Regions from separate parts of the Streptomyces sp. NPDC088706 genome, predicted to be linked through region 1. Evidence: riboswitches for the same ligand, from Rfam matches in the RefSeq annotation. Region 1 holds a riboswitch; each other region holds the start of a gene.
What was found. A riboswitch is a leader RNA that binds a small molecule or an ion and turns the genes downstream of it on or off. The one in region 1 is predicted to bind cobalamin.
Positions count from the first base shown of each region.

Region 1 (7,643 bases):
CTGCCGTCCGCTCCGACGAAGCACGTGCCCAGCTCGCCGGTGTCGGCCGCGGCGATGGCGCTCTCGATCCCCATCATGCGGGTGACTTCGCGTCCCGCGCCCCGCACGTCGATGTTCTGCCCGGCGGTCCGCACCGCTCCCGCGCGCTCCACGACGACCGGCTGCCAGCCGTAACGGGCGAGCCAGTACGCCAGGGCGGGACCGGCAATGCTGGCGCCGCTGATGAGCACACGTTTCGGGCCGTTCTCCACAGGTGTCTCTCCTTGATCCGATGGTTGCGACAGACGCCATGAGACGCCGGGATCTCCCCGCCCTCGGACCGGCGCGGGGGTCAGCGGCCCTGAGCGCCCGTGGCCTCCTGCGCGTCCTCGACCGCTCCCGGAGCGCGTCCCGCAGGGGGCCCCACCGGCGTACGGGGTGCAGGACCACGTTCCGCCCGAAGAGCGTCTGTCCGTGCCGATCGCCCCTGCGCCATCTCGACGAACCACCAGGTCCCCGCCAGTACGAACGCCCACGGCAGCGTGTTGGTCACAGCCGCCGCCCAGGGCATCCCTCCGTGCACTCGCTCCAAGCCTGTCATCACGGCCCAGGCGGTCAGCAGTACGTACGTCACCCTCAGCCGCCGATGCTTGAACATACGCCTCCGGCTACCCAGGGCGATGCCGATCACGCCACGAAACGCCTACCGGCAGCGCCGGACCCCGGCACCGACCCGAGGTGGACCGGTCAGGGTCCGCAGCCCGTAACGGCCAGCAGACCCGCCTCCTGAGCCCGCAGCACGGCGCTGAGCCGGTCCGCCGCACCCAGTTTCCGGTAGACGGCGTGCAGGTGCTTGTGCACGGTACGCGGCGAGATGCCCAGGCGCCGGGCCAGGGAGTCGGCGGACAGGCCGGTGGCGAGCAGGTGCAGGACGTTCAGCTCACAAGCGGTCAGCGGCACCGTCAGGGACCGGTTGGCCCGCCGCCGGCGGTCCGTGCCCGAACCATCCCGCAGGGCGGCCAGGAGGGAGCGGTGGGCCGCCGCCGCCCTGAGCAACGGCTGCACCCGTGCGGCGTAGCGCAGGTCGTGCGGAGAGAAGTCCCGGCCCGACCGGTGCACCAGGAACCCGCTGACGTACGGGCCCGGCCCCGGGAACGGGATGCCGAGCATGTGCCGTGTGCCGAACGCCCGGCGCAGGGCGTCGGCCGCCGCGCTGTGCTGCCAGACCCGTGCCCCCGTGATACGGGCGGCGCTCTGCGGCGCCCAGTCGTCGCCGGACCCGTACCGGCCGGCGAAGGGGTACCCCTCGCGGATATGGCGCTGGACCACTTCGCCGGGACGGCGCTCCTGCTGCCCGGGCCGGGGCGTCCAGAGGGCGACCGTGCCCCGCTCACGCGTCCAGGGCTCCTCCTTGGACACGACCAGTGCTCCGTCGAGCGCCGTGAGCAGTTCCTCGGTGAGCAACGGCCAGATGTGGTCGGGGTCCTGGGTGTCCATCACCCCGACGGCCAGATCCAGCATCCGTGCGTGCCGATCCCGCATGACAGCTTCTCCCGAAAGCGCCCGTGGACAGTGCCTGTCCACGGTAACCCGGTGCTGTCCATACGTATTTCTCCCCATGGCCGGGCAGCCCGGTCCGCGCCACCATCGGTCCACGGCGTCGTGTCGCCGTCGCGGTGCCGCGGTACGCGCCGGTGCGCCCGTCGCCGCCGGCTGTCCCGGCGTCGTCGCGCCCACCGCGACGGCCGTCGAGCACCACCGGGTGCGACGCACTGCTTCACCGTGCTCAACGGGGTCGAGCACGGCGAGCAGGAGCCGGCGGTCCGCTCGCGTACCTGCTTCACGGGGCAGGACGCGGGCGACCGGGCCGGCGTCCCTCCCGCGTCTCACATCACCGTCCGAAGGGTGAACAACGGTGTGCGCCCGGCGGTCGCCCCCCTAGGCTGACCGGGCAGCTGGTTCGCCCTGTCCGCCAGGCGGGGTGTCGTAAGAGGGAACCCGGTGGGAATCCGGGACTGCCCCGCAGCGGTGAGTGGGAACGACCGCCGTCATACGCACTGGGCCCGGCCGGGTCTGGGAAGCGACGGCCAGTAGGTGTCTACCCCGGCAGGCGTGCCCGCGAGTCCGAAGACCTGCCCGTTGCCCGCACGCGACCGTTCGCGTGCGGAGTTCCCGGTGACCTCGTGGGCGGGTCGGCGTACCTTCGGGTGGACGGACACGGTCGACGTGTCGCGTCTGCGCCCGATGTGTCACCCCTTCGCGTCCGCGTCCCGACCCGGGATCAGCTGGAGACACGCTCGCGAAGGAGAGTCACGTGACAGCGAAGCCCGCAGCCGCGGCAGCACGGGCCACCGTGTACGGCTACCCCCGCCAGGGGCGCAACCGTGAACTGAAGAAGGCCGTCGAGGGCTACTGGAAGGGCCGCGTCGACGCGGACACCCTCCGCCGGACCGCCGCCGACCTGCGCCGGGGAACCTGGCAGCAGCTCGCCGAGGCCCAAGTCCACGAGGTGCCGACCGGTGATTTCTCGTACTACGACCACGTCCTGGACACCAGTGTCATGGTCGGTGCTGTCCCCGAACGGCACCGCGAGGCGGTCCGTACCGACGCTCTCGACAGCTACTTCGCCATGGCCCGGGGTACGCAGGACGTCGCGCCGCTGGAGATGACCAAGTGGTTCGACACCAACTACCACTACCTGGTGCCCGAGCTGGGCCCGGACACGCAGTTCACCGCCGACTCCACCAAGCAGGTCGCCGAACTCGCGGAAGCCCTCGCGCAGGGCCACGCCCCGCGCCCGGTCCTCGTCGGTCCCGTCACCTACCTCCTGCTCGCCAAGGCGGCCCCCGGAGTGGCCGCCGGCTTCGAGCCGCTGACCCTGCTGGACCGGCTGCTGCCGGTGTACGCCGAGGTCCTCGCCGACCTCCGGGCCGCGGGCGCCGCCTGGGTACAGCTGGACGAGCCCGCCCTCGTCCAGGACCGTACCCCGGCCGAGCTGAACGCCGCCGCCCGCGCCTACCGCGAGCTCGGCGGCCTCACCGACCGCTCCAAGCTGCTGGTCGCCTCCTACTTCGGGCGGCTCGGCGAGGCACTGCCGGTGCTCGCCAAGTCGCCGGTCGAAGGTCTGGCGCTGGACTTCACCGAGTCCGGCGCGGGCAACCTCGCCGACCTCGCGGCTGCGGGCGGACTGCCCGGCAAGCGGCTGGTCGCGGGCGTCGTCAACGGCCGCAACGTCTGGATCAACGACTACGAGAAGTCCCTCGCCACCCTCGGCACGCTCCTCGGCCTCGCCGACCACGTCGACGTCTCCGCCTCGTCCTCCCTGTTGCACGTCCCGCTGGACGCCCGGGCCGAGCAGGACATCGACCCGCAGATCGCGCGCTGGCTCGCCTTCGCCCGGCAGAAGACCGAGGAGATCGTCGTCCTGGCGCGCGGCCTGTCCGCCGGCACCGACGCGATCACCGCCGAACTGGCCGCCAACCGGGCCGACCTGGCCTCCCGCGCCGACGCCGTCATCACCCGCGACCCGGCCGTCCGGGCCCGTACGGCGGCGATCACCGACGCCGACGGCCGCCGCTCCCAGCCGTACGCCGGACGCGCCGCCGCCCAGCGCGCCCACCTCGGGCTGCCGCTGCTGCCGACCACCACGATCGGCTCGTTCCCGCAGACCACCGAACTGCGCACCGCGCGTGCGGACCTGCGGGCCGGACGGATCGACGAGGCCGGGTACGAGGAGCGCATCAAGGACGAGATCCGCGAGGTCCTGTCCTTCCAGGAGGAGGCCGGACTCGACGTCCTGGTCCATGGTGAGCCCGAACGCAACGACATGGTGCAGTACTTCGCCGAGCAGCTCACCGGCTACCTCGCCACCCAGCACGGCTGGGTCCAGTCCTACGGCACCCGCTACGTCCGGCCGCCGGTCCTGGCCGGTGACATCTCGCGGCCCGAGCCGATGACGGTGCGCTGGACGGCGTACGCGCAGTCGCTGACCGAGCGCCCCGTCAAGGGCATGCTCACCGGCCCGGTCACCATGCTCGCCTGGTCCTTCGTCCGCGACGACCAGCCGCTCGGCGAGACCGCGCGCCAGGTGGCGCTCGCCCTGCGCGACGAGGTGAACGACTTGGAGGCGAACGGTACTTCGGTGATCCAGGTCGACGAGCCCGCACTGCGTGAGACGCTGCCGCTGCGGGCCGAGGAGCACGCCGCGTATCTGGAGTGGGCGACGGAGTCCTTCCGGCTCGCCACCACGGGGGTGCGGCCGGACACCCAGATCCACACCCACATGTGCTACGCGGAGTTCGGCGACATCGTCCAGGCCATCGACGACCTCGACGCCGACGTCATCAGCCTGGAGGCCGCCCGCTCCCACATGCAGGTCGCCCGCGAACTGGCCGCCCACGGCTACCCCCGCGAGGCCGGGCCCGGTGTCTATGACATCCACTCCCCGCGCATCCCGAGCACCGAGGAAACAGTGGCCTTGCTGCGCAAGGGACTTGAGGCCATCCCGGCGGCACGCCTGTGGGTGAACCCCGACTGCGGCCTGAAGACCCGGGGGTGGCCCGAGACCCGGACCTCCCTGGAGAACCTGGTCGCCGCCGCACGGCAGATCCGCGCGGAGCTGCCCACCGAAGCGGCATGATCCCACCCGGTGCGGGAGCGGCCGCCACCGCTCCCGCACCCGGGGCTCCCCGTCGCCGTACCCGTGACGGCTCGGCTCCGACTGCGTTCGACGGGACGGCAGTTCGGGCGCTCACCGATCGGTCCGGGCAGGTGGAGGGCGTTCCCCCGCACAGCCGGAGTTAGGTTAGCCTAACCAGCGAATCCCGGTGGTGGATCTTTCCATGACCGGTGTCGCCCCGCGCACGGGTGTTGCCATGACCTGCCGCGCACCCCGACCGAAGGGCTCCGCCATGCCGCGCTCCCCGGGCCTGCTGTCCGCCGAACTTCCCCTGGAGCGTGCGGGGTGAGCGCCGGTACGGGGGATCTCCTCGCGGGCGGTGCGCACGGACCGGGCCGCCTGCGCGCCCTGACCGAAGTCGTCCTGGACACCCTGGAGACCGCCGCCCGGGCCCGGGGCGGACCGCTGCCCGCCGGAGGACCGGACGCGGTGGCCCGGCGGACCGGCGCCCTCTGCGCACCGGTGCTGCCCGAGGAGGGCATCGGCGCCGAGGCCGCGCTCGCGGACCTGGTGCGTGCGGTCGCCGAGGGAGCCGCCGACCCGGCCGACCCCGCGTGCGTCGCCCATCTGCACTGCCCGCCGCTCGCCGTGGCGGTCGCGGCGGAGCTGGCGGGGGCGGCCCTCAACCCGTCCATGGACTCCTGGGACCAGGCGCCGGCCGCCGGGGTGATCGAGGAGCTGACCACGGCCGCCCTGGCCCGGCTCGTCCACCCGGACGCCCCCGCACCGGACGCCCTCATCACCAGCGGCGGCACCGAGTCCAACCTGGTCGCCCTGCTGCTCGCCCGGGAACGGGCGGCGCCCGGCCCTCTGCGTGTGGTGACCGGGGCCAACGCCCACCACAGCGTGCACCGCGCCGCCTGGATGCTCGGCCTCCCCGCCCCCACCGTCGTCGCCTGCCACGACGGCCGCATCGACCCCGCCGCCCTCGACCGCACCCTGGCCGGCCTCGACGGCGGCCCGGTCCTGGTCGTCGCCACCGCCGGGACCACCGACGAGGGGCGCATCGACCCGCTCCCCGAGATCGCCCGGATCGCGGAACGGTACGACGCCGAACTCCACGTCGACGCGGCGTACGGCGGGCCCCTGTTGTTCAGCGAGCGCCTGGCGCCCCGGCTGGCGGGACTCGATCGCGCCGTCTCCGTGACGTTCGACCTGCACAAGCTCGGCTGGCAGCCGGTCGCCGCCGGGGTGCTGGCCGTCGCGGACACCGGCCTGCTCGCACCGCTGTCCCTGCGCACCGACTACCTCAACGCCGACGACGACACCGAGGCCGGGCTCCCCGACCTGCTCGGCCGCTCGATCCGCACCACCCGGCGCCCCGACGCCCTGAAGATCGCGGTCACCTTCCGGGCGCTGGGACGCCGTGGACTGAGCGAACTGGTGGAGCACTGCGTAACTACGGCGGAGGAGTTCGCCCGCGCCCTCGACGCGCGGCCCGCACTGCGCCGCCGGCCCGGTGAGATCGGGATCAGCACCGTGCTGTTCCGGCCGGTGGTGGCCGACGCGCTGGAACCGGAGGCCGGGGACGCCGTCGTCGCCGAGGTCCGCCGCACGCTGCTGATGGACGGACGGGCCGTCCTCGGGCGAGCGGTGGCCGAGGACGGCGACGGGCGGCGCCGGCTCTGGCTCAAGGCCACGCTGCTGCACCCGGCCGCCGCGACGGCCGGCCTCCTGCCGCTGCTGGACCTCGTGACGGCGGCGGCACAGCGGGCGGCGGCCGAAGGGGGCGGCGGAGGCGATGGCGGCGATACCGGCGCCCCGGCGGCGGAAAGGCTGTCGCCATGACGTTGCCGATGCGCACGAACACCGTTGGAGGAACCCGATGACATCCGGACCGCGAACCCCGCCCCTCGATCTGCTGGGGGTGGGCGCAGGGCCCTTCAACCTCTCGCTCGCCGCACTCGCCGACGGCGTGCCCGGCCTGCGCAGCGCCTTCCACGAACAGCGCGCCGCCTTCCACTGGCACCCCGGGCTGCTCATCGAGGGCGCCACCCTCCAAGTCCCCTTTCTGGCGGATCTGGTGAGCCTGGTCGAGCCCACCAGCCCTTGGTGCTACCTCAATTACCTCAAGACCCGGCGCAGGCTCTTCCCGTTCTACTTCGCCGAGCGCTTCCACATCCACCGCACCGAGTTCGACAACTACCTGCGCTGGGTGAGCACCGAACTGCCCTCCACCCACTTCGGCCACCGTGTCGACGCGATCGCCTGGGACGCGGGAGCGGGTGCGTTCGCCGTCGACTTCACCCGGCTCGGCCCGGACGGCGAGGCTCTCGGCCCGGACGGCGAGGCTCTCGGCGGCGGGCTCACCCACGCCCGTAACCTCGCCCTCGGCGTCGGCACCGCGCCCCACATACCCGAGCCGCTGCGGGACCTGGCGGCGGACCCCGAGCCCCTCGTCCTGCACTCCGCCGACTACCTCACCCAGCGGGACCGGCTGCTCGCCGCCCGGCACATCACCGTCGTCGGCTCCGGGCAGTCGGGCGCCGAAGTCCTGCTGGACCTGCTGCGGTCGAGGCCCGAAGGCGCGGAAGGGCTCACCTGGCTCGCCCGTACCCCGGCCTTCGCACCCATGGAGTACAGCAAGATCGGCCTGGAACAGTTCACCCCGGACTACACGCGCTACTTCCACGGGCTCCCGCAGGCCACCCGGGACCGGCTGCTGCCCAGCCAGTGGCAGCTCTACAAGGGGGTCAGCGGGGACACCCTCGGGGACATCCACGACGAGCTGTACCGGCGCAGCCTCGGCGGCCAGTGGCCCGACGTCACCCTCACCCCCGGCATCGAGGTCACCGGTGCCTCCGTCACGGGGCGCGGCCGCATCGAACTGACCGTGGAACACGGCCAGCAGGAGGCCCGGGGCGGGCTGACGACGGACGCGGTGGTCCTCGCCACCGGGTACCGGGAGCGCCCCGTCGACGGGCTGCTCGCCGCGCTGGACCCGTACATCGTCCGCGACGACGCCGGCCGCCCCCAGGTCGACGAG
Region 1 covers NZ_JBIVLW010000028.1:28,787-36,429, forward strand. The annotation lists gene ACIQAK_RS32325 (FAD-dependent monooxygenase) at 1-251, opposite strand, end outside; gene ACIQAK_RS32330 (LuxR C-terminal-related transcriptional regulator) at 727-1,521, opposite strand; cobalamin riboswitch at 1,919-2,134, shown strand; gene metE (5-methyltetrahydropteroyltriglutamate--homocysteine S-methyltransferase) at 2,294-4,618, shown strand; gene ACIQAK_RS32340 (aminotransferase class V-fold PLP-dependent enzyme) at 4,943-6,445, shown strand; gene ACIQAK_RS32345 (SidA/IucD/PvdA family monooxygenase) at 6,483-7,643, shown strand, end outside.

Region 2 (7,643 bases), on a different contig from region 1:
ACGGTGCCGGTGTCCGGGGCGAGAAGGCCCGCGAGGATCCGCAGCAGGGTGGACTTGCCGGAGCCGTTGGGGCCGAGCAGGCCGACGGTGGCGCCGGGCGGCGGGGCTATGTCCACCCCGTCGAGGATGAGCCGGCCGCCGGCCTCCCGGCCGACCCGGTCGGCGCGCAGCCCCTCGGAATTGTTCATGGCGTGCTCCGGGTGCGGTACAGGACGAGGACGAACGCGGGGACGCCGATCAGCGCGGTGACCACGCCGACCGGCACCTCCTGCGGGTCCAGGACCGTACGGGCCAGGGTGTCGACCCACACCAGGAAGACCGCCCCGGCGAGTGCGGTGACCGGCAGCAGACGCCGGTGCCCGGAGCCGGTCAGGGCACGGGCCACGTGCGGCAGGACCAGGCCGACGAAGCCGATCGCCCCGGCCGAGCTGACGAGGGCCGCGGTCAGCAGGGCGGTGGTGCACAGCAGCACGATCCGGGTGCGGGCGACGTCGACGCCGAGCGCGGCGGCGGCGTCCTGCCCGAAGGCGAAGGCGTCGAGCGTACGGGCGTGGGCCAGGCACACGGCCAGGCAGACGGCGAGGACGGCGGCGCACAGGGCCACCTCGCTCCAGCCGACCCCGCTGAGCGAGCCGAGCAGCCAGAAGAGCACCCCGCGGGTCTGCTCGGCGTCGGCGGAGGTCATCACGACGAAGGAGGTCAGGGCGGAGAAGAGCTGCATCGCGGCGACACCGGAGAGCACCACCCGGTCGGTGGTGGAGCCGAGTGTGTGGCTGAGCAGCAGGACCAGGGCGAACGAGCAGATGGCGCCGACGAAGGCCCCGGCCGACAGCGACACCGCTCCGCCGCCGACACCGAGGACGACCACCACGACTGCCCCGGTGGAGGCCCCGGAGGAGACGCCGAGGACGAACGGGTCGGCGAGCGGGTTGCGCAGCAGGGACTGCATCACCGTGCCGCACACCGCGAGCCCGGCGCCGCACACGGCGGCGAGCAGGGTGCGCGGCATGCGCAGGTTCCAGATGATGCCGTCCCGGATCGGGCTCAGCTCCGAGGCGCCGAAGCCCAGATGGGAGGCGACGGCGGACCAGACGTCGGGGACGGAGATCCGGGCGGGCCCGATCGTGACGGCGACGGCGACGGAGAACAGCAGGAGCAGGAGCCCGCCGGTCCAGAGCAGCGCCCGGGCCGACGCGCCCACCCGTCGTACCTCGGCGGGCCGCTCCACCGTCAGGCTGCCGCCGCTCACCCCGCGAGCCCGAAGTCGCGCAGCCCGGCGGCGACACGCTCCAGGCCCTCGACCGTCCGGATGGTGGGGTTCATCGCCTGTCCGCTGAGCAGCACGTACCGCCGGTTCCTGACGGCGTCCATGGTCCTGGTGACCGGGTTGGACTCCAGGAACTCGATCTTCTTCTCGGCGCTCTCGGCCGTCTGCATCGTGCGGCTCAGATCGCCGATGACCAGGACGTCGGGGTTGCGGTCGGCGACGGTCTCCCAGCTGATCTGGGGCCATTCGTCGTGGGTGTCGTCGAAGACGTTCTTCGCGCCGAGCTCCCGGGTGATGACACCGGGGGCACCGCAGCAGCCCGCGAGGTAGGGGGCCTTGGAGTCGGAGAACCAGTAGAGGAGGGAGGCCTTCGAGGCCTCGACGCCGTCGGTGGCCTTGGCCACCCGCGCCTGGAGCTTCCTCACCAGGGCGTCGCCGCGCTCGGGGACGCCGAACACCTCGGACAGCTCACGGACTTCGGTGTAGACGCTGTCCATGGTGAGGGGTGCGGTACGGGCTCCGTCACCGCCGCCACCGTTGTCCTTGCCGACGCAGTCGGCGGGCGAGATGTAGGTGGGGACACCCAGCTTCTCGAACTGTTCGCGGGGGGCGACACCGCCCTTGGCGAGGGTGGAGGCGAAGGAGGCGCTGAGGAAGTCGGGCTCCTTGTCGAGGACCTTCTCCGAGGAGGGCCGGTTGTCGGAGATGCGCTCGACGCCCTTGTTGGCCTTCTCCAGGCCCTTCATGACCGGGTCGCTCCAGGTCGCGGTGGCCGCGAGCCGGTCGGCGAGGCCGAGCGAGAGGAGGATCTCCGTCGATCCCTGGTCGACCGAGACGGCCCGCCGGGGCGGCGCCTTCACCGTGACGGTGCGCCCGCAGTTCTTGAGGGTGAGCGGGAAGCCGTCGGCCTTGGCGCCGCCGTCGGCGGAGGAGTTGGTGGTCCCGCCGCCGCAGGCGGTGAGCAGGACGACGCCGGCCGCGAACAGGACGGCGGTGCGTATCGGGGCAGGGGTGGCCTTGGACAGCACGGAGGACCTCGGTGTCTCTGGGCCCAGCCGCGGAGCCCGTCGTACGGTGCCCGAGCCCCGGTGCGGGGCGCGGGTGCCAGCAGGTCTTCGGACTCGGGTTCGTCCGGGCGGGACGCCTTCCCGGAGCACGTGTGTGCTCCAGTGGCCGTGGCCCCGCCCGTCCCCCTCACCGCTGCGCGTCAGTTCCGGTCTCGCACCGGATTCCCTGACCCCGTCGCTGGGGTTCGACTGGCCCCGGCAAGCTATCACGGGTCTTCGCGCAGCTCAGAGCCGGTGCGCGGACCACTCCCCCGGCGGGCCGGTGCGGCGCGGGATCGTCCCGCCGCACCGGCCCGGCTCGCTGCCGTGAAGCCGGCGGACTCCCTTACGGGGCCTGGAGCGCGATCACCGCGTTCTGCCCGCCGAACCCGAAGGAGTGGCTGACGGCCCGTCGTACGGGCAGCGCACGCGGGGCCTTGGTGACGCAGTCGATGGCGAACGTGGGGTCGGGGGCGTCCAGGTTGGCGATCGGCGGGACGATGCCGTGCTGGAGCGTCAGGACGGTCAGCCCCGCCTCGATGGCACCGGCCGCCCCCATGCAGTGGCCCAGTACGCCCTTGGGGGCGGTGACGGGCGGCCGGTGCGGGTAGGCCCGGCCGATGAGGGCGGCTTCGGTCGCGTCGCCCTGGGGTGTCGAGGTGCCGTGCGCGTTGACGTGGTCGACGTCCTCGGCCCGCCAGCCCGCGTCGGCCAGCGCCGCGTCGACGGCCGCCCGCGCGATCTGCCCGGAGGGGTGCGGGCTGGTGGGGTGGTGGGCGTCGGTCGTGGCGCCGGTGCCGGCCAGCAGCGCCCGGGGGGCCGCTCCTCGGGCGCGGGCGTCCTCCGCCCGCTCCAGGACCATGATCGCGGCGCCTTCGCCCATGACGAGTCCGGCCCGGTCGATGGCGAAGGGGCGGCACCGGCGGGCGGGGTCCCCGTCCCGCGGCGCCGCCGCACCGGAGCGGGCGAAACCGGTCATGGCGACCGGGAAGACGATCGACTCGGTGGCGCCGGCGATCGCGATGTCGCACCGGCCCAGCGCCAGCATGTCGCGGGCCACGGAGAGCGCGGTCACCCCGGAGGAGCAGGCGGTGCACGGTGCCAGGCTGGGGCCCGTGGCCTTCATCTGGATGGCGATCTCGGCCGCGGGCATGCTCGGGATGGTGAGCAGGATGCCCGAGGGCGAGGTGGCCTCGGGGCCCCGCCGCTCCAGGGCGACGGCCTGTTCGGTGAGTCCGGCGGATCCCCCGCTGCTGGTGCCGACGACGACGGCGACGCGGGCGCCGTCCCAGTGGGCGGGGTCGAGTCCGGCGTCGGCCACCGCCTCCCGGGCGGCGAGGACGGCGAACTTGACGTACCGGCCCATGCGGAAGGCGCTGCGGCCGCCGACCGCCTCGTCCAGGTCGATGCCGGAGACCGTGCAGGCGAAGTCGACGGCGCAGCCGTGCAGTTCGGGGACGGTGTGCGCGAAGGACTCCCCGCGGCAGACCCCGTCCCAGGTGGTGTCGGTGGTGTGGCCGGCCGGAGTGATCATCCCCAGGCCGGTGACGGCGATGGCGGGTCGGTTCATCGGGTGTTGCTCACCGGGACCGCACCGCCCGCCGCCCCGCCGCCGACCGCAGCGTCGATGAACGCGGTGATGTCGGCCAAGGTGGCGTCCTTGTAGAGCTTCTCGGAGTCGGCGGCGACCCCCAGGGTCTCCTTGATGATGACGGCGAACTCGGCGACGGCCAGGGAGTCCATCTCCAGGCTGTCCATCGTGGACTGCGGCAGAATCTCGGCGGCGGGCACCTTGAACGTCGCGGTCAGCACCTCGGTGATCTTCGGGTGGATGGTCGTCATGGTCGTTCCTCTCATCGGCGTCTTCCTGGGGGGCGGGTGGCTCGCACAGCGGCCCCGCCCCCGAAATAACTGGACGACGATCCTCCGGTTACGCCCTGGGGCGAACCGATTCGTCTGCGCTCACCTGCGGCTTCTCGAACCATCGGGCAAGCACCGATGTGGTCCCCCAGTACGCCAGCAGCACGCCCCAGGTACCGAGCGCCGCCACCTTCTCGCGCAGCGGACGCCGCCGCCTGCTGCCGCAGGCGGGCCGCCGGAAATCCGCCGTGCGGCGCCCGGGGCCCGGCCTGCGGCCCCGGTGCCAGGAACCCTCCGGGTCGTCGTACGCGTCCGCGTAACCGGGTCCGGCGATCGGCCAGTCCGACATCAGGCTTTCGGGCAGCGCGAACGACGCCACCAGGTCGGGGGCGTGCCGGGCCACGGTCGTGATGAGGTGCTCCACCGCGTCGGGCAGGAGGGTGACCTGATCGGCGGTCAGCCGTCCGGCGGCGAGCAGGTCACCGCTGTTGCGGGCGATCCACTGGAGGGCGAAGAGCCGGTGCAGTTCGGTCAGCCGCTCGCGGGCCGGCCCGTCGGGCAGGGCGGCGGCGGCCTGCTCGTAGGCCTCGCCGGCCTGTCGGTAGCCGTACGCCTCCACCCCGCGCAGCGCCGGCCCCGAGGCGGCGTTCCAGCGGCCGAGCGGGTCGCCGGACGGGGCGGCGCTCATCCTCTCCCGGGCACGGTCGAACCAGATGTCCTCCACCGCCGCGAGCAACCGGCCCAGGAAGCGGGGATCGTCCAGCTCCCCGGTCGCCTCCTGCGCCTCATCCCGGACCGTGACGCCGAACAGCATCTCGGCGGCGGCCTTGGCGTGGACGGCGAGGTTGTCGCCCTCGGCGGTGATCGCGCCCTCGATGCCGGTGAACAGTTCGGTCATGCCGTTGTTCTCCAGCAGCCCCTGCGCTCCGCAGCGCTCCCGGCACTCGACGATGACGCCCCGCGCCTGCCAGGTGATCCACCCCTTGGCTACGGCGACCAGGCGCTCCGCCTCGTCCCGGTCGGCGGCGGGGGCGGACTCCCAGCGGTCCAGCACCCTGCGGTGCAGGAGGCTCATGGCGAAGACGGTGGCCATCGCCCCGGCGAGCGGGCCGTGGTGGGTGCGGTGGGCGTAGACCGGCACCCGCCGGCCGGCGCGCGAGCCGGAGACCAGCCGGTGGCCGGCGTACCGGATCGCGAGGGCGAGGGTGACCCGGGCGGAGCCGACCGCGCAGGCGCTCATGGAGAGCTTGCCGGGGGTGACCCGCCCGATGGAGAGCAGGAACCGCCTTCTGCGGTTGGCCAGTTCGCTGGTGAAGCGCCCGTCCTCGCCGATCCGCCCGTGTTCCCCGGCGAGCAGGGCCCCGCGCGGCACGAAGTACCGGTCGAAGGCGGTCAGGCAGTGGTCGACCGGGGAGCCCATCCGCGCGGGCAGCCGGCGTACCCGTACGCCGGGCAGGGCGCTGATGTCGTCGGTGAGGGGGGCGAGGAAGAGGAAGACCCCGTGGTCGGCGCCGTCGACGAGGAGCCGGGCGGCCACCACGCCGGTCTTGGGCCCCCCGGCGGGGCTGGTGTTGGGCATGAACTTCTGCGCCCCGGCGTGCGGGGTGTGCAGGACGAAGCCGTCGCGTTCGTGGTCGTACGTCGCGGTGGTCTCGACCGCCGGCGCGTCGTTGCCGTGCGCCACCTCCGTACAGAGGAAGGTGCCGATGCTCCGTAGCTCCAGGAACTCCGAGAGGTCGCGCGGCGTCCCCGGGTCGTGGTCGAGGAGGCTGCCGAGGAAGAGGTTGTAGTGGATGCCCGCGACGGTGGTCAGCGCCGGGTCGACCGGGCCGAGCCATTCGTGCAGGGCGGCCAGCGCGCGGGGGTCGGCGGCGAGCCTCGCGCCGCTGTCGAGCGTGTCGTTGAGGATGCGCAGCCGGTGGTAGGAGAGGGCGAGTCGTTCGTCGGGGGTGCCGCCACCGGATCGCCGAAACGGTTCTGTTGTGAGCAGTCGACGCCAGGACCCGTGCTCCTGGCGGAAGTTGTCGCCGTAGAGGACTCGGGTGAGCAGCTCACCGGTGGAGGGCGGGGGCGGATTATGCGTGGATAGGGTCACGACGGAGTAACGATCAAGGAACGGCGAGGACACCCCTCGCCGTTCCCGAACGGCCCTGCGGGATCAGGCGCGTTGGAAGGCAAGCGCCACGTTGTGCCCGCCGAAGCCGAAGGAGTGGCTCACCGCCCGCTCCACCCGCTGCCGGCGGGGTTCCTTCATCACGCAGTCGAGCGGGAAGGCCTCGGGGAGGGCGTCCAGATTGGCGATCGGCGGGATGAGGGAACGTTCCAGCGTCAGGACGGTGGCGACCGCCTCGATCGCGCCCGCCGCCGCGAGGGTGTGCCCGATGACGCCCTTGGGCGCGGTGACCGGCGGGCGGTGCGGGAAGAGCCGGGAGATGAGGGCGGTCTCCATGGCGTCGTTGAGGGGGGTGGAGGTGCCGTGGGCGTTGACGTGGCCGACCTCGCCCGGCGCCCAGCCCGCCTGGTCCAGGGCCGCCCGCACCGCCCGCTCGGCGCCGCGCCCGTCGGGGGCCGGGGCGGTGGGGTGGTGGGCGTCGGTGCTGGACCCGGCCCCGGTGAGCAGGGCGCGGGCCCGGCCGCCCCGAGCGCGGGCGGCGTCCGCGCGCTCCAGGACGAGCATGGCGGCGCCCTCGCCGAGCACGAAGCCGTCCCGGTCGGCGGCGAACGGCCGCGACGCGCCCGCCGGGTCGGCGGTACGGGTGGAGAGCGCGCCCATCCGGGCGAACGCGGTCACCACCAGCGGGGTCAGCACCGACTCGGCGCCCCCGGCCACCACCACGTCGCAACTGCCGCCGAGCAGCAGATCGCGGGCGACGGCGATCGCGGTGGCCCCCGAGGCGCAGGCGGTGGCCGGGGCGAGGGACGGGCCGCCCGCCTTCAGCGCGATGGCGACCTCACCCGCCGCCGCGTTGGGGATCATCATCGGGACGAGCAGCGGCGAGACCGCCTCCGGCCCGGAGGCGGCCAGCTTCGCGGCGTTGTCCACGAGGACGGAGACGCCCCCGACGCCGACGCCCAGCACCACGCCGACCCGCCCGCCGTCCCACACCGCCGGGTCGAGACCGGCGTCGGCGACGGCCTGCCGGGCGGCGACGACGGCCAGTTTCACGAACCGGGCCATCCGCCACACCGAGCGGCCGCCCACCGCCTCGTCCAGGTCGAGCGAGTCGACGGGACAGGCGAAGTCGACCGGGAGGCCGGCCAGTTCCGGCCGCCGCCGGGCGGTGGAGTGCCCGGAGCACAGCCGCTCCCAGAAGCTGTGCTCGTCAGCCCCTGCGGGGGTCACCAGGCCGACCCCCGTCACCGCGACGGCGGTTCCGGCGCCGGCTCCGGTGCCCTGATCAGCGGACTGCGACATGCTGTGTTCCTTCCGTAGAAATGGTCTGCGGGGTCCCCGGCCACCGAAGTGCCGC
Region 2 covers NZ_JBIVLW010000006.1:241,938-249,580, forward strand. The annotation lists gene ACIQAK_RS17730 (ABC transporter ATP-binding protein) at 1-188, opposite strand, end outside; gene ACIQAK_RS17735 (iron chelate uptake ABC transporter family permease subunit) at 185-1,234, opposite strand; gene ACIQAK_RS17740 (ABC transporter substrate-binding protein) at 1,246-2,295, opposite strand; cobalamin riboswitch at 2,356-2,543, opposite strand; gene ACIQAK_RS17745 (beta-ketoacyl-[acyl-carrier-protein] synthase family protein) at 2,660-3,883, opposite strand; gene ACIQAK_RS17750 (acyl carrier protein) at 3,880-4,155, opposite strand; gene ACIQAK_RS17755 (acyl-CoA dehydrogenase) at 4,244-6,268, opposite strand; gene ACIQAK_RS17760 (beta-ketoacyl-[acyl-carrier-protein] synthase family protein) at 6,332-7,588, opposite strand; gene ACIQAK_RS17765 (beta-ketoacyl-ACP synthase 3) at 7,572-7,643, opposite strand, start outside.
Region 2: it holds a riboswitch for cobalamin, as region 1 does, so the genes downstream of both, ACIQAK_RS17740 (ABC transporter substrate-binding protein) here and metE (5-methyltetrahydropteroyltriglutamate--homocysteine S-methyltransferase) in region 1, are expected to answer to the same signal.

Region 3 (7,643 bases), on a different contig from region 1:
ACGGGCCGGCCGCTGATCACGGAGCTGACCCGGGCGGACATCCGGGACGGCCTGGACGCGGCGGCGGCGGTCGGGGACGACCGCATCCAGGAGCGGTTCCAGGGCCGGGTCACCCCGGAGTCCTGGACGCACGGTTCGTCCGCGCAGCGGCAGCAGTGGTTCTCCACGGGGTTCCGCAGCGGCGACATGGGGCAGTGCGACACCTTCGCCTGAGCCGGGCCGCCTGTGACCTACCCCTGACCTGCGGAGACCCGTTCCAGGAGGGCATTGTCAGTGCCCGGTGGAAGACTGAGACGCAGATCACATCAGGAGAGGTGAGGGTGATGGCGGGCGTGGCACAGGGTGTTCCGACGATCTATCCGACAGTGCTGTACGACGACGCGAAGGCAGCGATCACGACGTTGACGCGCGGCTTCGGCTTCACCGAGGAAGCGGTCTACGAGGGCGAGAACGGCAGCGTGCTGCACGCCGAGCTGTCCTGCGGCAACGGCAGGGTGATGCTCGGCTCCAGGGGCAGGGAGGGTGTGTTCGCCCGGGCGATGGCGGGCGCGGGCCCGGCGGGGGTGTACGTGGTGGTGGACGAGGTGGACGAGCACTTCGCCCGGGCCCGGGATTTCGGCGTGGAGATCCTGATGGAGCCGACGGACCAGGACTACGGCTCACGGGACTACATGGCCCGGGACGCCGAGGGCAACGTGTGGAGCTTCGGGACGTATATGCCGGGGTCCGCCGGCTGAGCGGCGGGGCCCCCGGTGGCGGAGGGGCTCGGACCCCGGCGGTGTGGAGCTGGAACGCGGCCCGGCGGATCCCGGCGGGCGCGGATCTCGGACCCCGGCGGTGTGGAGCTGGAACGCGGCCCGGCGGATCCCGGCGGGCGCGGGTCTCAGGCCCCGCCGGTGTGGACCTGGAACGCGGCCCGGCGGACCGCCTTGGCCAGGGCCGGGTCCGGGTGGGCGGCGGCCAGGGCGACCAGGACCTGGACGGTGCGCGGGTGGCCGACGGCCCTGACCTCGTCGAGCAGGGCCGGGACGGTGCCCTGGACGGCGGAGTCGAGGTGGCGCACCAGCAGGCCGGTCTCCCCGTGGTCGGCGACGGCGGCGGCGGTGTCGACCCAGAGCCAGGTGGCCTCCTCGCGGCTGAGGATCTCCTGCGCGTCGTCCGGGTCCACTCCCTCGTACTCGGCGAGCCAGAGCAGCGCGTAGGGCCGTAGCGACGGGTTGGTGACCACGGCGCGGACCTCGGGCTCGGCGGGGGCGCCGACGACCCGCAGCGCCTCGAAGGCCAGCCCCCGCAGGAGCGCGTCCTCGCCCCGGGCGACGGCGAGCAGTTCGGCGACGGCACTGCCGACCGTACGGGCGGCGAGCCAGGCCCGGTATTCGTCGCGGGCCGGCCCCGGGGTGAGCCGGGCGCAGCCGAGCAGCATGTCGGCGGCGGACTGCTCGATGTTCCCGGCGGGGCTCTGGGCGGCGACGCAGATCTGTTCCAGCTTGACCCAGACCGCCCAGTTGCCGAGCGGGGTGAGGGTGGCGTGGCCTTTGCCGAGGGTCAGCGCGCCGACCGCGGCGAGGCCCTCCAGGGCCCAGTCGAGCAGCAGGGCGTCGAGGTCGGCGCTCCGGTCCGGTGCGGGTGCGGGGCGTCTGTCGGGCGGAGCGCTCGGACCGGCCGCCCGGCCCGTCCCGTACGGCACCTCGCAGCGCTCCTCCTGGAGTTCGGCGATGCGCTGGGCGAGGAGGTCCAGGAGGGCGGGTACGGGGACCGGGCCGGCGGAGAGCTGGAGGAGGGAGAGCACCTGGGGCACGGCCTCGACGGCTTCGGCGACCGCCCCGGCCTCGATGCCCTCGGGCGCGGCGTGGACGAGCGACCAGGCGTCGAAGAGCGCCACCCAGCCGCGCAGCACGGCCGAGTCGTCCCGGTCCCAGGCCCGCAGCCGCCAACCGGGGCGGGCGGTGTCGCCGTGCAGCTCGATGAGGCCGGCCAGCCGGGCCCGGTCCCAGCCCGCACGCACCTGTGCCGGGGAGATCTCCAGGGCCGTCGCGGCCCGTTCGAGGGCCTGGGTGGCGAGCGGTGCGGCGCTGCCGGGGGCGCCGGCCGCCCAGTGGGCGATGCGCACGGCGTCGGCGAGGACCGCCCTGGCCTGGCGGGCCAGTTCCGTGCGGGGTGGGGTGCCCTCGGGGGGCCGGGGGGCCGGCCGGGTGCGCCGGGTGGACACCGCCCTGCGGGCGGTGGCGAGGGGTCGCGGGCGGACAAGTCGCAGCCTGGAGTCGCGCGGGGTACGGGACGTCACGGGAGCAGTCTTGCCTCTGACGGCCCGAAAGCCCAAACGGAAGGCGTTTCACCGGCACCCCCGGGGTTACCGGGGGTGCGGTGACCGGAGGGCTCGATCGCCGCATCGCCTCACATCAGGGGCGTGAGGAAGCGTCTGAGGGTCTCCTCGTAGCGGCCGGGATCGGCGTTCCACATCGACGCATGCGGAGCCTGCCGCACGGTGTGGAGGCTGACCAGGTCCGGGCGACGGGCGGCGAGCTCCCGGGACGGGCCCCAGGGGGCGATGGTGTCGTCCGGGCCGTGCAGGATCAGTGTCGGGGTGGGCAGCGCGTCGGGCAGGGAGGTGTCCAGGAGCGGGGCCGAGATCATCCCGGTCCTGCCCTGGGCGGCGCGGACGGCCAGCGGCAGCAGGGCGGCGGGGACGCCTCGGGCGGCCGCCAGGGCGCGCAGGGTGGTCTGCCAGTCCATGACCGGGGAGTCCAGGACGAGGCCGCTGACGCGGTCGCGCAGCGGGGAGTTGACCGCTGCGTGCAGGGCCATGGAGGCGCCGGTGGACCAGCCGTACAGGATCACGTTCCGGGCGCCGTAGCGCACGGCGTAGCGGATGGCGGCGTCCAGGTCGCGCCACTCGGAGGCGCCGAGGTGGCCGAGGCCGTCGGCGGGGCGGGGGGCTCCGGCGTCGCCCCGGTAGGCGATGTCCAGCACGGGGATCCGCCGGCCGGCCAGGAAGTCCATCACGTTCATGGGGTGTTCCCGGGTGGTGCCCAGGCCGTGGGCGGTGATGGCCCAGGTGTCGCGCTCGCCGGGCACCCACCAGGCGGGCAGTCCGCCGAGCTCGCCGGGGATCTCGACCTCGCGGTACTCCAGGCCGAGGGCGCTGCCGGGGTCGCCGCGGTACAGCTCGGGGGTGAGGCGGACCTTCATGCCGGGTTCGAGCAGGCCGCGGGTGACCCGCTCCAGTCGGCGGACGACGGTGTCGGCGGTGGATTCGGCCCCCTCGACGACGGGGCCGACCACGGCGTGCACGCCGGGGCCCTCGATCCCGTACGTACCGGGGCGGAGCGCGGTGAGGGAGCGGGTCAGGGTGATCCGCTCGATCGCCGTGGCGTGCACGGTGAGTCTGCGGTCGGTGGGGAGGGGACGTCCTGGCGCCGCCTTGAGGGCGGCGTCGCTGGCGTACCGGCCGGCCGCGACCGCTGCCGCACCGGCGCCGAGGAAGGTGGTGACGGCCGTTGCCGTCGCAGTTGCCGGGCGCACCGCTCCAGTGTGGTGGGGCGGGCGGCGCGGTGCCAGTGGGCGGGGCCGTCCGGTGCGGCCGGGCCGGCGGGCGGTGCCGGTGGGCGGGGCCGTCCGGTGCGGCCGGGCCGGCGGGGGCCCGGACCCGGGTCCCTCACTCCGGCTGCCCGTACCCCTGGAGCGCGTCGGCCACCTCGGCCAGCTGGGCTTCGGTGAGCAGGGCCGGGCTGCGCCCCGGCAGGGCGCTCGCGGTGAGCCAGAGCCGGCAGAGCCACTCCAGCTGGGCGGTGCGCTCGTACGCCTGGTCGAGGGTGGAGCCGTAGGTGACGGTGCCGTGGTTGGCGAGCAGGCAGCCGGTGCGGTCGCGGAGGGCGGTGAGCATGGCGTCGGCCAGTTCGGGGGTGCCGTAGCGGGCGTAGGGGGCGGTGCGGACGGGGCCGCCGAGGATCGCGGCCGCGTAGTGCACGAGGGGCACCTCGGTGACGAGGGTGGAGACGGCGGTGGCGTGCACCGCGTGGGTGTGGACCACGGCGGCGGCGCCGGTCTCCCGGTAGACCGCGAGGTGGAGGGGGAGTTCGCTGGTCGGCCCGAGGTCCCCGAGGACCTGCCGCCCCGCCAGGTCGACCCCGACCGCGTCCCGCGGTCCGAGCCGGTCGTAGGGCACCCCGCTGGGGGTCACCAGGACCAGGTCTCCGACGCGGGCCGACACATTGCCGGAGGTGCCGACGACCAGCCCGTCGGCGGCGCTGCGGCGGGCGGCGCCGACCACCTGCCGCCAGGCCCGGGCGACGGATTCCGGCTGCTGCTCGCTCATGGGGCGAGCGTAGGGCCGGAGGCACGGAACCGGAACGCCATCACCCGAGTGACGGGGATCTCTTCCGGCCCGGGACCGCCGGTCAAGAACTTCACCGATGAGGGGCAAAGACCAGACCAGCCGGTGCCCCACCGGTCTCCCACAGCCCCTGCCGCACACAAGCGGAACCACCACCTGCCGGTTGGGGTCACCACAGCGCCCCGCTCAGTTCATCTTCCGTTCACTCAGGTTGCCTACGGTCCATGTGCCACTGACGTCGAACGATTGCCTGGGTAAATGGAACACATCACGCTGCTGCTTGCGATTGTGGTCGTAACAGCTCTCGTGTTCGATTTCACGAACGGTTTCCACGACACCGCCAACGCGATGGCCACCACCATCTCGACCGGCGCACTGAAGCCCAAGACAGCGGTGGCCATGTCCGCCGTTCTCAACCTCATCGGCGCGTTCCTGTCGGTGGAGGTCGCCAAGACGATCTCCGGCGGGATCGTCAACGAGAACGGCCTCAGAACCGAGGTCATCTTCGCGGCGCTCGTCGGCGCCATCCTGTGGAATCTGCTGACCTGGCTGGTCGGCCTGCCCTCCAGCTCCTCCCACGCCCTGTTCGGCGGTCTGATCGGCGCCGCCGTCATGTCGGCCGGCTGGTCCTCGATCAACGGGGGCACCGTCGTCACCAAGGTGCTGCTCCCCGCGATCGCCGCCCCGCTGGTCGCCGGTCTCGCCGCGATGCTGGCCACGAAGCTGACGTACCGGATCAACCGGAACGTCACCGACGAGAACCAGCTCAAGTCGACGGCCAAGGGCTACCGGGCCGGACAGATCGCCTCGGCCGGTCTCGTCTCGCTCGCCCACGGCACCAACGACGCCCAGAAGACGATGGGCATCATCACCCTGGCCCTGGTCACCGGCGGCGTCCTGGCCCCCGGCTCCAACCCGCCGATGTGGGTCATCGTCTCCGCCGGTGTGGCCATCGCGCTCGGCACCTACCTCGGTGGCTGGCGCATCATCCGCACCATGGGCAAGGGCCTCACCGACCTGAAGCCGCCGCAGGGCTTCGCCGCCCAGACCAGCGCGGCGACCGTCATCCTGGCCTCCTCGCACCTCGGCTTCTCGCTCTCCACCACCCAGTCCTGCTCGGGTGCCGTGATGGGCGCGGGCCTCGGCCGCAAGGGCGGGGTGGTCCGCTGGTCCACCGCCACCCGGATGTTCGTCGCCTGGGGCCTGACGCTCCCGGCCGCGGGTCTGGTCGGCGCGGGTGCCGAGTTCCTCACCAAGCAGGGCCCGTGGGGCATCACCGTCACCGCGATCCTGCTGGTCGGTGGCTCCTTCGCCATCTGGCTGGCCTCGCGCCGCCAGCCGGTCGACCACACCAACGTCAACGACACGGACAGCGACGAGCCCCAGGGCATCGTCACCACGGCCATCGCCGCGGTCCAGCCGCCGCCCATCGGCTCCCACCCCGACCTCATGACCACCATCCCGGCTCCGGCCGCAGCGCCGGACGACACGGCGCGGCCCTCGGCCACGGTGTAAGGACAGATCCGTATGAAAATCGACTGGGCAGCTCTCGCCTCCGTCTTCGGTGTCAGTCTCGTGGTCACCGTCGCACTGGTCGGCGTCTTCACCCTGGGCATCGTCGCCCTCTCCAAGCTGTCGGCCCCGGCCGCCGGCGGCGCCGTCGGCGGTTCGGCCGTGCTGGCGCGCACCAGCGCGTACGCCTGCTTCGCGGCCTGCGTGGCGGCGGTCGCGTACGGGATCTATCTGATCGTCGCCTGACGCGCCCCAGCGCACTCCCCCGGGCCGGACACACCACCGTGTGTCCGGCCCGATGTGCGTCTGCGCACACCGGCCCCCCGCAGGTCAACAGCAAGTTGACGGTTGTTCTCGCAGCGTGGTGGACTGCCGGAGCCATTCACGGCGACAGAAGAGGAAGCCGGTGCGAATCCGGCGCGGTCCCGCCACTGTCACCGGGGAGCACTCCCCCACACCGGATGTCACGGCCCTCACCACACGGGCTGGAAGGCCGGGGGAACTGCGGATCCGGAAGCCAGGAGACTCTCGTCGCCGGTCACGTCGAACCAGGGCGCGGACCCTGAGTTAAGGACTTAACGCCATGCCTGGCCGCCGAGCGCCGCATCCGTTGCCCCCGCACACCGGAACCTCCCGATCCACGACGGCCTGACCCGTGCGTGTCGATCGCGTCTTCGCGTACGGCGCCACCGCCGGGCTGATCGCCGACGCGGCTCTCGGCGACCCTCGGCGGGGTCACCCCGTCGCCGGTTTCGGCCGGGCCGCCGCGCGGGTGGAGTCGCTGCTGTGGCGTGACGACCGGGCCCGGGGCGCGCTGCACACCCTGCTCTGCGCCGGAGGCGCCGTGGGGGCCGCCGCGCTGGCCGCCCGCGCCGTACGGGGCCGCCCCGGGCTCGCCGTCGCGCTGACCGCCGCCACCACCTGGTCGGTCGTCGGGGGTACGTCGCTGGGCCGGGAGGCCCGCGCCATCGGGGGCGCGCTGGCCGCCGGGGACCTGGAGGTGGCCCGGGAGCGGCTGCCGCACCTGTGCGGGCGCGATCCGCACTGCCTGGACGGGCCGCAGATCGCCCGTGCCGTCGTGGAGTCGGTCGCCGAGAACACCTCGGACGCCGTCGTCGGCGCGCTGGTGTGGGGGGCGATCGGCGGCGTGCCGGGACTCGTCGGGTTCCGGGCCGTGAACACGCTCGACGCGATGGTCGGTCACAGGTCGCCCCGCTACCGCCGCTACGGCTGGGCCTCGGCGCGCCTGGACGATCTCGCGGGGTGGCCCGGTGCCCGGCTGACGGCCGCGCTGGCCGTGGTGGGCGGCGGGCGGCCCCGGGAGGCCGTACGCGCCTGGAAGGCGGACTCGGGGCGCCATCCGAGCCCGAACGCGGGACCGGTGGAGGCCGCGTTCGCGGGAGCGCTCGGCGTACGGCTCGGCGGGACGCTGGCGTACGCGGGGCGCGTCGAGCACCGGCCGGTGCTGAACGGGCGGTCCGGGCGCGAGGTGCGGAGCGCGGACATCGAACGCGCGGTGCGGCTGTCGCGCCGGGTGGGTGCGCTGGCCCTCGGCGTGTGCGTGGTGGGCCGGACGGTCGCGGGCCACCTGGTCGCGGGACGGAGGCGGGGACGGTCATGAACGGTCCGGCACGGAACGCCGAACGGGACGGGGAGCGGGCATGAGCGGTGGGCTGCTGGTCGCGGGAACGACCTCGGACGCGGGCAAGAGCGTCGTCACGGCGGGCATCTGCCGCTGGCTGGTGCGCCGGGGCGTGAAGGTCGCGCCGTTCAAGGCGCAGAACATGTCCCTCAACTC
Region 3 covers NZ_JBIVLW010000001.1:47,113-54,755, forward strand. The annotation lists gene ACIQAK_RS00255 (neutral zinc metallopeptidase) at 1-213, shown strand, start outside; gene ACIQAK_RS00260 (VOC family protein) at 324-737, shown strand; gene ACIQAK_RS00265 (hypothetical protein) at 884-2,209, opposite strand; gene ACIQAK_RS00270 (alpha/beta fold hydrolase) at 2,395-3,522, opposite strand; gene ACIQAK_RS00275 (class II aldolase/adducin family protein) at 3,656-4,315, opposite strand; gene ACIQAK_RS00280 (inorganic phosphate transporter) at 4,592-5,848, shown strand; gene ACIQAK_RS00285 (hypothetical protein) at 5,861-6,091, shown strand; cobalamin riboswitch at 6,193-6,394, shown strand; gene ACIQAK_RS00290 (cobalamin biosynthesis protein) at 6,501-7,466, shown strand; gene ACIQAK_RS00295 (cobyric acid synthase) at 7,507-7,643, shown strand, end outside.
Region 3: it holds a riboswitch for cobalamin, as region 1 does, so the genes downstream of both, ACIQAK_RS00290 (cobalamin biosynthesis protein) here and metE (5-methyltetrahydropteroyltriglutamate--homocysteine S-methyltransferase) in region 1, are expected to answer to the same signal.

Region 4 (7,643 bases), on a different contig from region 1:
AGCCGGGCACGCTGGTCATCTGGATGATCGTCTACGGGTTCCTCGCCTCCGTGCTCCCGGTGTGGCTGCTGCTGGCCCCGCGCGACTACCTCTCCACCTTCATGAAGGTCGGCACCATCGGGCTGCTGGCCCTGGGCGTGGTCGTCGCGCTGCCGACCCTGAAGATGCCCGCGGTCACCGACTTCGCCACCAGCGGCTCGGGCCCGGTCTTCGCCGGCTCGATGTTCCCGTTCGTCTTCATCACCATCGCCTGCGGCGCGCTCTCCGGCTTCCACTCCCTGGTCTCCTCCGGCACCACGCCGAAGATGGTCCAGAAGGAGACGCAGATCCGGATGATCGGCTACGGGGCCATGCTGACCGAGTCGTTCGTGGCGATCATGGCCATGATCGCCGCCTGCATCATCGACCCGGGGCTGTACTTCGCCATCAACGCGCCGGTCGGCGTGATCGGTGACAGCGTCCAGTCGGCCTCCGAGGCCGTGGCCAACTTCGGCTTCACCATCACCCCGGACGCCCTGGCCCGGGCCGCCAAGGACGTCGAGGAGCAGAGTCTGCTCTCGCGCACCGGCGGCGCGCCGACGTTCGCGCTCGGCATGTCGGAGATCTTCTCCGCGGTGGTCGGCGGGACCGCGATGAAGGCGTTCTGGTACCACTTCGCCATCATGTTCGAGGCGCTCTTCATCCTCACCACCGTGGACGCCGGCACCCGCGTCGGGCGCTTCATGCTCCAGGACATGCTGGGCAACGCCTACAAGCCGTTCCGCGAGGTCAGCTGGAAGCCGGGCGTCTGGTTCGCCAGCGCCGTCGTGGTCGGCGGCTGGGGCTACTTCCTCTGGGTCGGTGTGCACGACCCGCTGGGCGGCATCAACCAGCTCTTCCCGCTCTTCGGCATCGCCAACCAGCTGCTGGCCGCCGTGGCGCTGGCCGTCTGCACCACCCTGCTGGTCAAGTCCGGCCGGCTGAAGTGGGCGTGGGTCACCGCGGTCCCGCTCGCCTGGGACGTGGCGGTCACCCTCACCGCGAGCTGGCAGAAGATCTTCTCGCCGGACGTGAAGGTCGGCTTCTTCGCCCAGCGCGACAAGTACCAGACGGGCATCGACGCGGGCGAGGTGCTGCCGCCCGCCAAGAACATGGACGAGATGCAGACCGTCGTCACCAACTCCACCGTCGACGGGGTGCTCTGCGCGCTCTTCGCGCTCCTCATCATCGTGGTGCTGGTGGACGCCGGCCGGGTCTGCTTCCGGGCCATCCGCGACCCCGAGAGCGTCAGACTCCACGAGACGCCGTACGTCGAGTCCGAGCTCGTGGCCCCGGCCTCGCTCATCGCCACCAAGGAGGAGAAGGCCGAACTGCTCGCCGCGGGCGTCGGCCCCGAGGGCGGCATCCGCAAGGAGGCGGCGGGAACCGGGAGCCGGACATGACCGTCGCGGACGTACGGCGGGTGGCGGGACGCGTCCGCTGGTACGTCCGGGAGCTCACCGGCGAAGCCGCGTACGACCGTTATGTGGCACACGCCCGGTCCCACGATCCGGACACCCCGGTGATGACCCGCCGCGCCTTCGAACACAGCCGCACGGACGCCCGCGAGGCGGACCCCCGCGAGGGCTTCCGCTGCTGCTGACCACCACCGGCCGATCGGGGCCGCCGCACCCCTTCCAGGGGCGCGGCGGCCCCTTTTCGCGCCCCGCGAGAGGGCCCGCGTACGCCGTCGATCGGGAAGAAGTCGGGCGAAGAAGCCAGACCGCCATACCAACATCTGTTCACGCCGACACAACATGTGGGGGCTTCCTCTTCGAGCGCCCCCCACATGTATGCTCGACCTCGCTGTCGCCGCAGGGGAATCCGGTGCGAATCCGGAACTGTCCCGCAACGGTGTGAACAGTGTGCTTTTGCACACCCGAAGTCCGAAGACCTGTCGACAGTGCGTCCGGCTCGACCGAACCGGACGCCAGACGTCCGGGCCTCGCGGATGGGCCGGTGGACGCCGTGAGCAGTGCTGCCCCGAAGGGCACCGTGCTGCCCGGCTTCCCCGCTCGCCGCCGGCCCCCAGCCGAGCGAGGGAAAGCCCAGTGACCATCGCGCCCGCCGATCCGGTTTCAGCCACCGAATCCGCCGCCTCCACCACGTCCGGCGAAGGCACGAACGACGGACCCGGGACCGCCCTGCTGCGGACCCTGACCGACCTCACCGTCGACCTGCCCGACACCGACCCCGGACGGGTCGCCGCCTCCGCGCTGCGCGGGCGCAACGCCCGCTCCGACGAGGCCGAGCTGCGTTCGCTGGCCACCGAGGCCGCCGCGGGTCTGATCTCCGAGGACCCGGCGTACTCCAGACTCGCCGCCCGGCTGCTGACCCGTACGATCGCCGACGAGGCCGCGACCCAGGGCGCGACCTCCTTCTCCGCCTCGGTCGCGGTCGGCCACCGCGAGGGCCTGATCGCCGACCGCACCGCGGCCTTCGTGGAGCTGCACGCGGGGGCGCTGGACGAGCTCGTCGAGCGGACGCTGGCCGACGGCGCCGACGACCGCTTCGGCTACTTCGGTCTCCGTACGCTGCACAGCCGCTACCTGCTGCGCCACCCGATCACCCGCCAGGTCATCGAGACCCCGCAGCACTTCATGCTGCGGGTGGCCGCCGGCCTCGCCGAGGACGAGTCGGTGCGGGCGCTGGACGAGGTCGCCGCGCTCTACGGGCTGATGAGCCGGCTGGACTACCTCCCCTCCTCCCCCACACTCTTCAACTCCGGCACCCGGCACCCGCAGATGTCCTCCTGCTATCTGCTGGACTCCCCCAAGGACGAGCTGGACTCGATCTACGACCGCTACCACCAGGTGGCGCGGCTCTCCAAGCACGCGGGCGGCATCGGTCTGTCGTACTCCCGCATCCGCGCCCGGGGTTCGCTGATCCGGGGCACCAACGGGCACTCCAACGGCATCGTGCCGTTCCTCAAGACGCTGGACGCCTCCGTGGCGGCCGTGAACCAGGGCGGCCGCCGCAAGGGCGCGGCGGCGGTCTACCTGGAGACCTGGCACGCGGACATCGAGGAGTTCCTGGAGCTCCGCGACAACACCGGTGAGGACCAGCGCCGTACGCACAACCTGAACCTGGCGCACTGGATCCCGGACGAGTTCATGCGCCGGGTCGACGCGGACACCGAGTGGTCGCTGTTCTCCCCCGCCGAGGTCCCCGAGCTGGTCGACCTGTGGGGCGACGACTTCGACGCGGCCTACCGCGCGGCCGAGGCCAAGGGGCTGGCCCGCAAGACGATGCCGGCGCGTGAGCTGTACGGCCGGATGATGCGGACCCTCGCGCAGACCGGCCAGGGCTGGATGACGTTCAAGGACGCCTCCAACCGGACCGCGAACCAGACCGCCGAGCCGGGCCGGGTCGTGCACTCCTCGAACCTGTGCACCGAGATCCTCGAAGTCACGAACGACGGCGAGACGGCCGTCTGCAACCTGGGTTCGGTCAACCTGGGCGCCTTCGTCGCCAACGGCTCGATCGACTGGGAGCGGCTGGACGCCACCGTGCGGACCGCGGTGACCTTCCTGGACCGGGTCGTCGACATCAACTTCTACCCGACCGAGCAGGCCGGGCGCTCCAACTCCCGCTGGCGGCCGGTGGGCCTGGGCGCCATGGGCCTCCAGGACGTCTTCTTCCAGCTGCGGCTGCCCTTCGACTCGCCGCAGGCCCGCGCGCTCTCCACCAAGGTCTCCGAGCGCATCATGCTCGCCGCGTACGAGGCCTCCTGCGACCTCGCGGAGCGTTCGGGCCCGCTGCCCGCCTGGTCCGAGACCCGGGCCGCGCGCGGGGTGCTGCACCCGGACCACTACGACACCGAGCTGAACTGGCCGGAGCGCTGGGACGCGCTGCGCGCCCGGGTCGCCGAGACCGGCATGCGCAACTCGCTGCTGCTCGCCATCGCGCCGACCGCCACGATCGCCTCGATCGCCGGTGTGTACGAGTGCATCGAGCCGCAGGTCTCCAACCTGTTCAAGCGCGAGACGCTCAGCGGTGAGTTCCTCCAGGTCAACGCCTATCTGGTGGACGAGCTGAAGAAGCTCGGCGTGTGGGACGCCCGCACCCGTGAGGCGCTGCGCGAGGCGAGCGGCTCGGTGCAGGGCTTCGCCTGGATCCCCGAGGACGTGCGGGCGCTGTACCGCACCGCGTGGGAGATCCCGCAGCGCGGTCTGATCGACATGGCGGCGGCCCGTACGCCGTTCCTCGACCAGAGCCAGTCGCTCAACCTGTTCCTGGAGACGCCGACGATCGGCAAGCTCTCCTCGATGTACGCGTACGCCTGGAAGCAGGGGCTGAAGACGACGTACTACCTGCGTTCGCGCCCGGCGACCCGGATCGCCCGTGCCGCGTCCGCTGCCGCGCCGACCGCCGTCCCCATTCCCGTACAGCAGGCGTCGGCTCCCGACGCGGACGCCATCGCCTGCTCTCTTGAGAACCCCGAGTCCTGCGAGGCCTGCCAGTAATGAGCTCCACCGACAAGAACCTGCTCGACCCGGGTTTCGAGCTGACCCTGCGTCCCATGCGCTACCCCGACTTCTACGAGCGCTACCGGGACGCGATCAAGAACACCTGGACCGTGGAGGAGGTCGACCTCCACTCCGACGTCGCCGACCTCGCCAAGCTGTCGCCGGGTGAGCAGCACATGATCGGCCGGCTGGTGGCGTTCTTCGCCACCGGTGACTCGATCGTCTCCAACAACCTCGTGCTGACGCTGTACAAGCACATCAACTCCCCCGAGGCGCGGCTGTACCTGTCGCGGCAGCTCTTCGAGGAGGCCGTGCACGTCCAGTTCTATCTGACGCTGCTGGACACCTACCTGCCCGACCCGGACGACCGGGCGGCGGCGTTCGACGCGGTCGAGGAGATCCCCTCGATCCGCGAGAAGGCCCAGTTCTGCTTCAAGTGGATGGACTCGGTCGAGAAGATCGACCGGCTGGAGACGAAGGCCGACCGCCGCCGCTTCCTGCTGAACCTGATCTGCTTCGCGGCCTGCATCGAGGGGCTGTTCTTCTACGGCGCCTTCGCGTACGTGTACTGGTTCCGCTCGCGCGGTCTGCTGCACGGTCTCGCCACGGGCACCAACTGGGTGTTCCGTGACGAGACCATGCACATGAACTTCGCGTTCGAGGTCGTGGACACCGTCCGCAAGGAGGAGCCGGAGCTCTTCGACGACGCGCTCCAGCAGCAGGTCACCGACATGCTGCGGGAAGCGGTCGAGGCGGAGCTGCAGTTCGGCCGCGACCTGTGCGGCGAGGGCCTGCCGGGCATGAACACCGACTCGATGCGCCAGTACCTGGAGTGCGTCGCCGACCAGCGGCTCGCCCGCCTCGGCTTCCCGACGGTGTACGGCTCCGAGAACCCGTTCTCGTTCATGGAGCTCCAGGGTGTCCAGGAGCTGACGAACTTCTTCGAGCGCCGCCCGTCCGCCTACCAGGTGGCGGTGGAGGGCTCGGTCGGGTTCGACGACGACTTCTAGGCCTTGGCGAGGCGGTCCCGGGCACCAGTCGGTGCCCGGGCCTTGCCTGTTCCGGCTGGGACCCTTCACGCCGGGCACAGTTCGGCGGCCCTGTGCCGTTGGTCGGACGGCGTCGACCTTTGCGTCGTGTGCACCTGCGGAAAACACCAACCTCTGCATGCAAGGCGGCTTCCAAGGAAGCTCACGGGTGCCCATCATCCGGGGCGTCGGCCTCAGCGGATGACGGGCGGTACTGCCGCCTACTCAGACTCGGAGAAGATCCTTGAGACCGGCAGGTGGCAATCTTTGTTCCAAATGACCCTCCAGAGCGCATAGGCCAAGGCGTTGTATGCACTCGGATCAAATCCACATGAGGACTGACGTGAGGGTGATCACCGCTTCGTAAGACCTGGTGGACCTGTCACAGCAAGCAGCAATGGCACACCGCCCACGGGCATCGGCGGTAGCCAGGGAGCCCGTCCAGGCAGCCGGACCTTCCCACCATGCACGGCAGAGCGGGGCGATGCTCAGCACCGAGCCCGCGAAGCGACGTCAAACTTCCCAGCCTGGACGCTCCCCGTCACGCGGAGGCAGTCACGTCACGCGTCGAAGTCGTACTCCAGGACGTAGGCCGCCGCGTCCAGAACCATCTCGTTGACCTCCACAGGGCGGCGGTCCTCCTCCGCGAAAGCGGTGCGGCAAACGAGCATGACGGGCGTACCTGCCGGCAGGCTCAGCTTCGACGCTTCCTCCGGCAAAGGCATCCGGGACCGGATCTCCTCGCGGAAGTGAACCGGCTTGTGGCCCAGTTCGGCCAGCCGCGCATAGACGCCTCCCGGACCAGTGTCCGGCCGGGTGATGGCCGAGCCCGCAACCAGGGACGCGGGAAGGTACGAGGTCGACAACAGCACCGGCTTGCCGTCCAGGACGAACCGCCGGCTCCTGATCCAGACACTCTCCCCCGCCCCAAGACCGAGCATCCTCACCGCGTTCTCCGAGGCGGTTCCCTCGCGTACCTCCACCTGGTCCACCACCAGGTCCCGGTCCTCGAGGTCCGCTTCCCAGACAGAACGTCCGGACCCCCACTGCTCGCTCGCCAACCGCTGAATCCCGCGCCGCCTCAGCGGCTGGAAGGCTCGGACGAAAACACCCACGCCCTTCCGCGCCTCCGTCAGCCCTTCACTCTGGAGCACGCTCAGCGCCTGCCGAACCGTCATGCGCGCTACGCCGTACTGCGCCATGAGGTCGTTCTCGCCCGGGAGACGGCTCCCCGCCCCCAATGCTCCTGACCGGATCTCCGCCTTCAAGGCGTTCGCGATCCGCTGGTACTTGGGCTCACGGCGGCTGGCGTCGGTGGCCATCAACGGGTTCCTCTCCTTTCCGGACAGCTTAGGCCCGCCAGTCACTCACGCGACATCCGGGCAAGGCCCCGCAGACAGATCAGCTGGCCCACCTGGGCGTTTATGGGTGTGCGTGAGTCGACTCACGCACACCCACCCAGATGCGAACAGCAGAGCTGTACAAATGCAAGCCGACCGGTTGACATCTCTAGAGAACTAGAGTTCTCTAGAGATGTCACGAGATTCGGTCCCGCGCTGACGGCCTCTGTCGCCAGGCGGACGCCGCGACGGTATGAGGAGCACTCGATGCACGGCGAGAACTTACGCCCGAATACCCAGCAACCTCCTGAACTCCCCTTTGTCGGAACCCTCCTGGTAGACACCAGCCGAGGCAACCGCGTCGGCGAGTTCCGAGGGGTCGCCGGCCTCTACTGGTCCCTCCGCCCCGTCGGCGGCGGGATCGAGTGGGAGGTCGAACCCCGGCACGTACGGCCCGCGCTGCCCATAGAGCAGCTCCGCGCCCGTACCGCACGAGCCAACGCCCGCAGTCGAGGTGAGGTGCTGTGAGCGGCGCGTTCGCCCGGCTACGGGTACGGCTCACCCTCGCCCTGGGGGCCGCCGAGATCCGCCTACGGCTCCGGCTCCCCCGCCTCATGTGGGCGCTCACCCGGCACCCGGCCACCCCCACCGCACCCTTCGCCGAACTCGTACGCATCGAAGCCGACCCCGCCTACCGGGCCCTGTTCTTCACAGGGCTGGACGCCGCCCTCGAAGACCGACTGGCCACCCGGACCGCCGTCGTGGCGGAGATCGAGGTGGCGGCCGAA
Region 4 covers NZ_JBIVLW010000002.1:472,661-480,303, reverse strand. The annotation lists gene ACIQAK_RS07785 (carbon starvation CstA family protein) at 1-1,421, shown strand, start outside; gene ACIQAK_RS07780 (YbdD/YjiX family protein) at 1,418-1,621, shown strand; cobalamin riboswitch at 1,800-1,935, shown strand; gene ACIQAK_RS07775 (ribonucleoside-diphosphate reductase subunit alpha) at 2,070-4,484, shown strand; gene ACIQAK_RS07770 (ribonucleotide-diphosphate reductase subunit beta) at 4,484-5,497, shown strand; gene ACIQAK_RS07765 (GntR family transcriptional regulator) at 6,076-6,837, opposite strand; gene ACIQAK_RS07760 (hypothetical protein) at 7,123-7,383, shown strand; gene ACIQAK_RS07755 (hypothetical protein) at 7,380-7,643, shown strand, end outside.
Region 4: it holds a riboswitch for cobalamin, as region 1 does, so the genes downstream of both, ACIQAK_RS07775 (ribonucleoside-diphosphate reductase subunit alpha) here and metE (5-methyltetrahydropteroyltriglutamate--homocysteine S-methyltransferase) in region 1, are expected to answer to the same signal.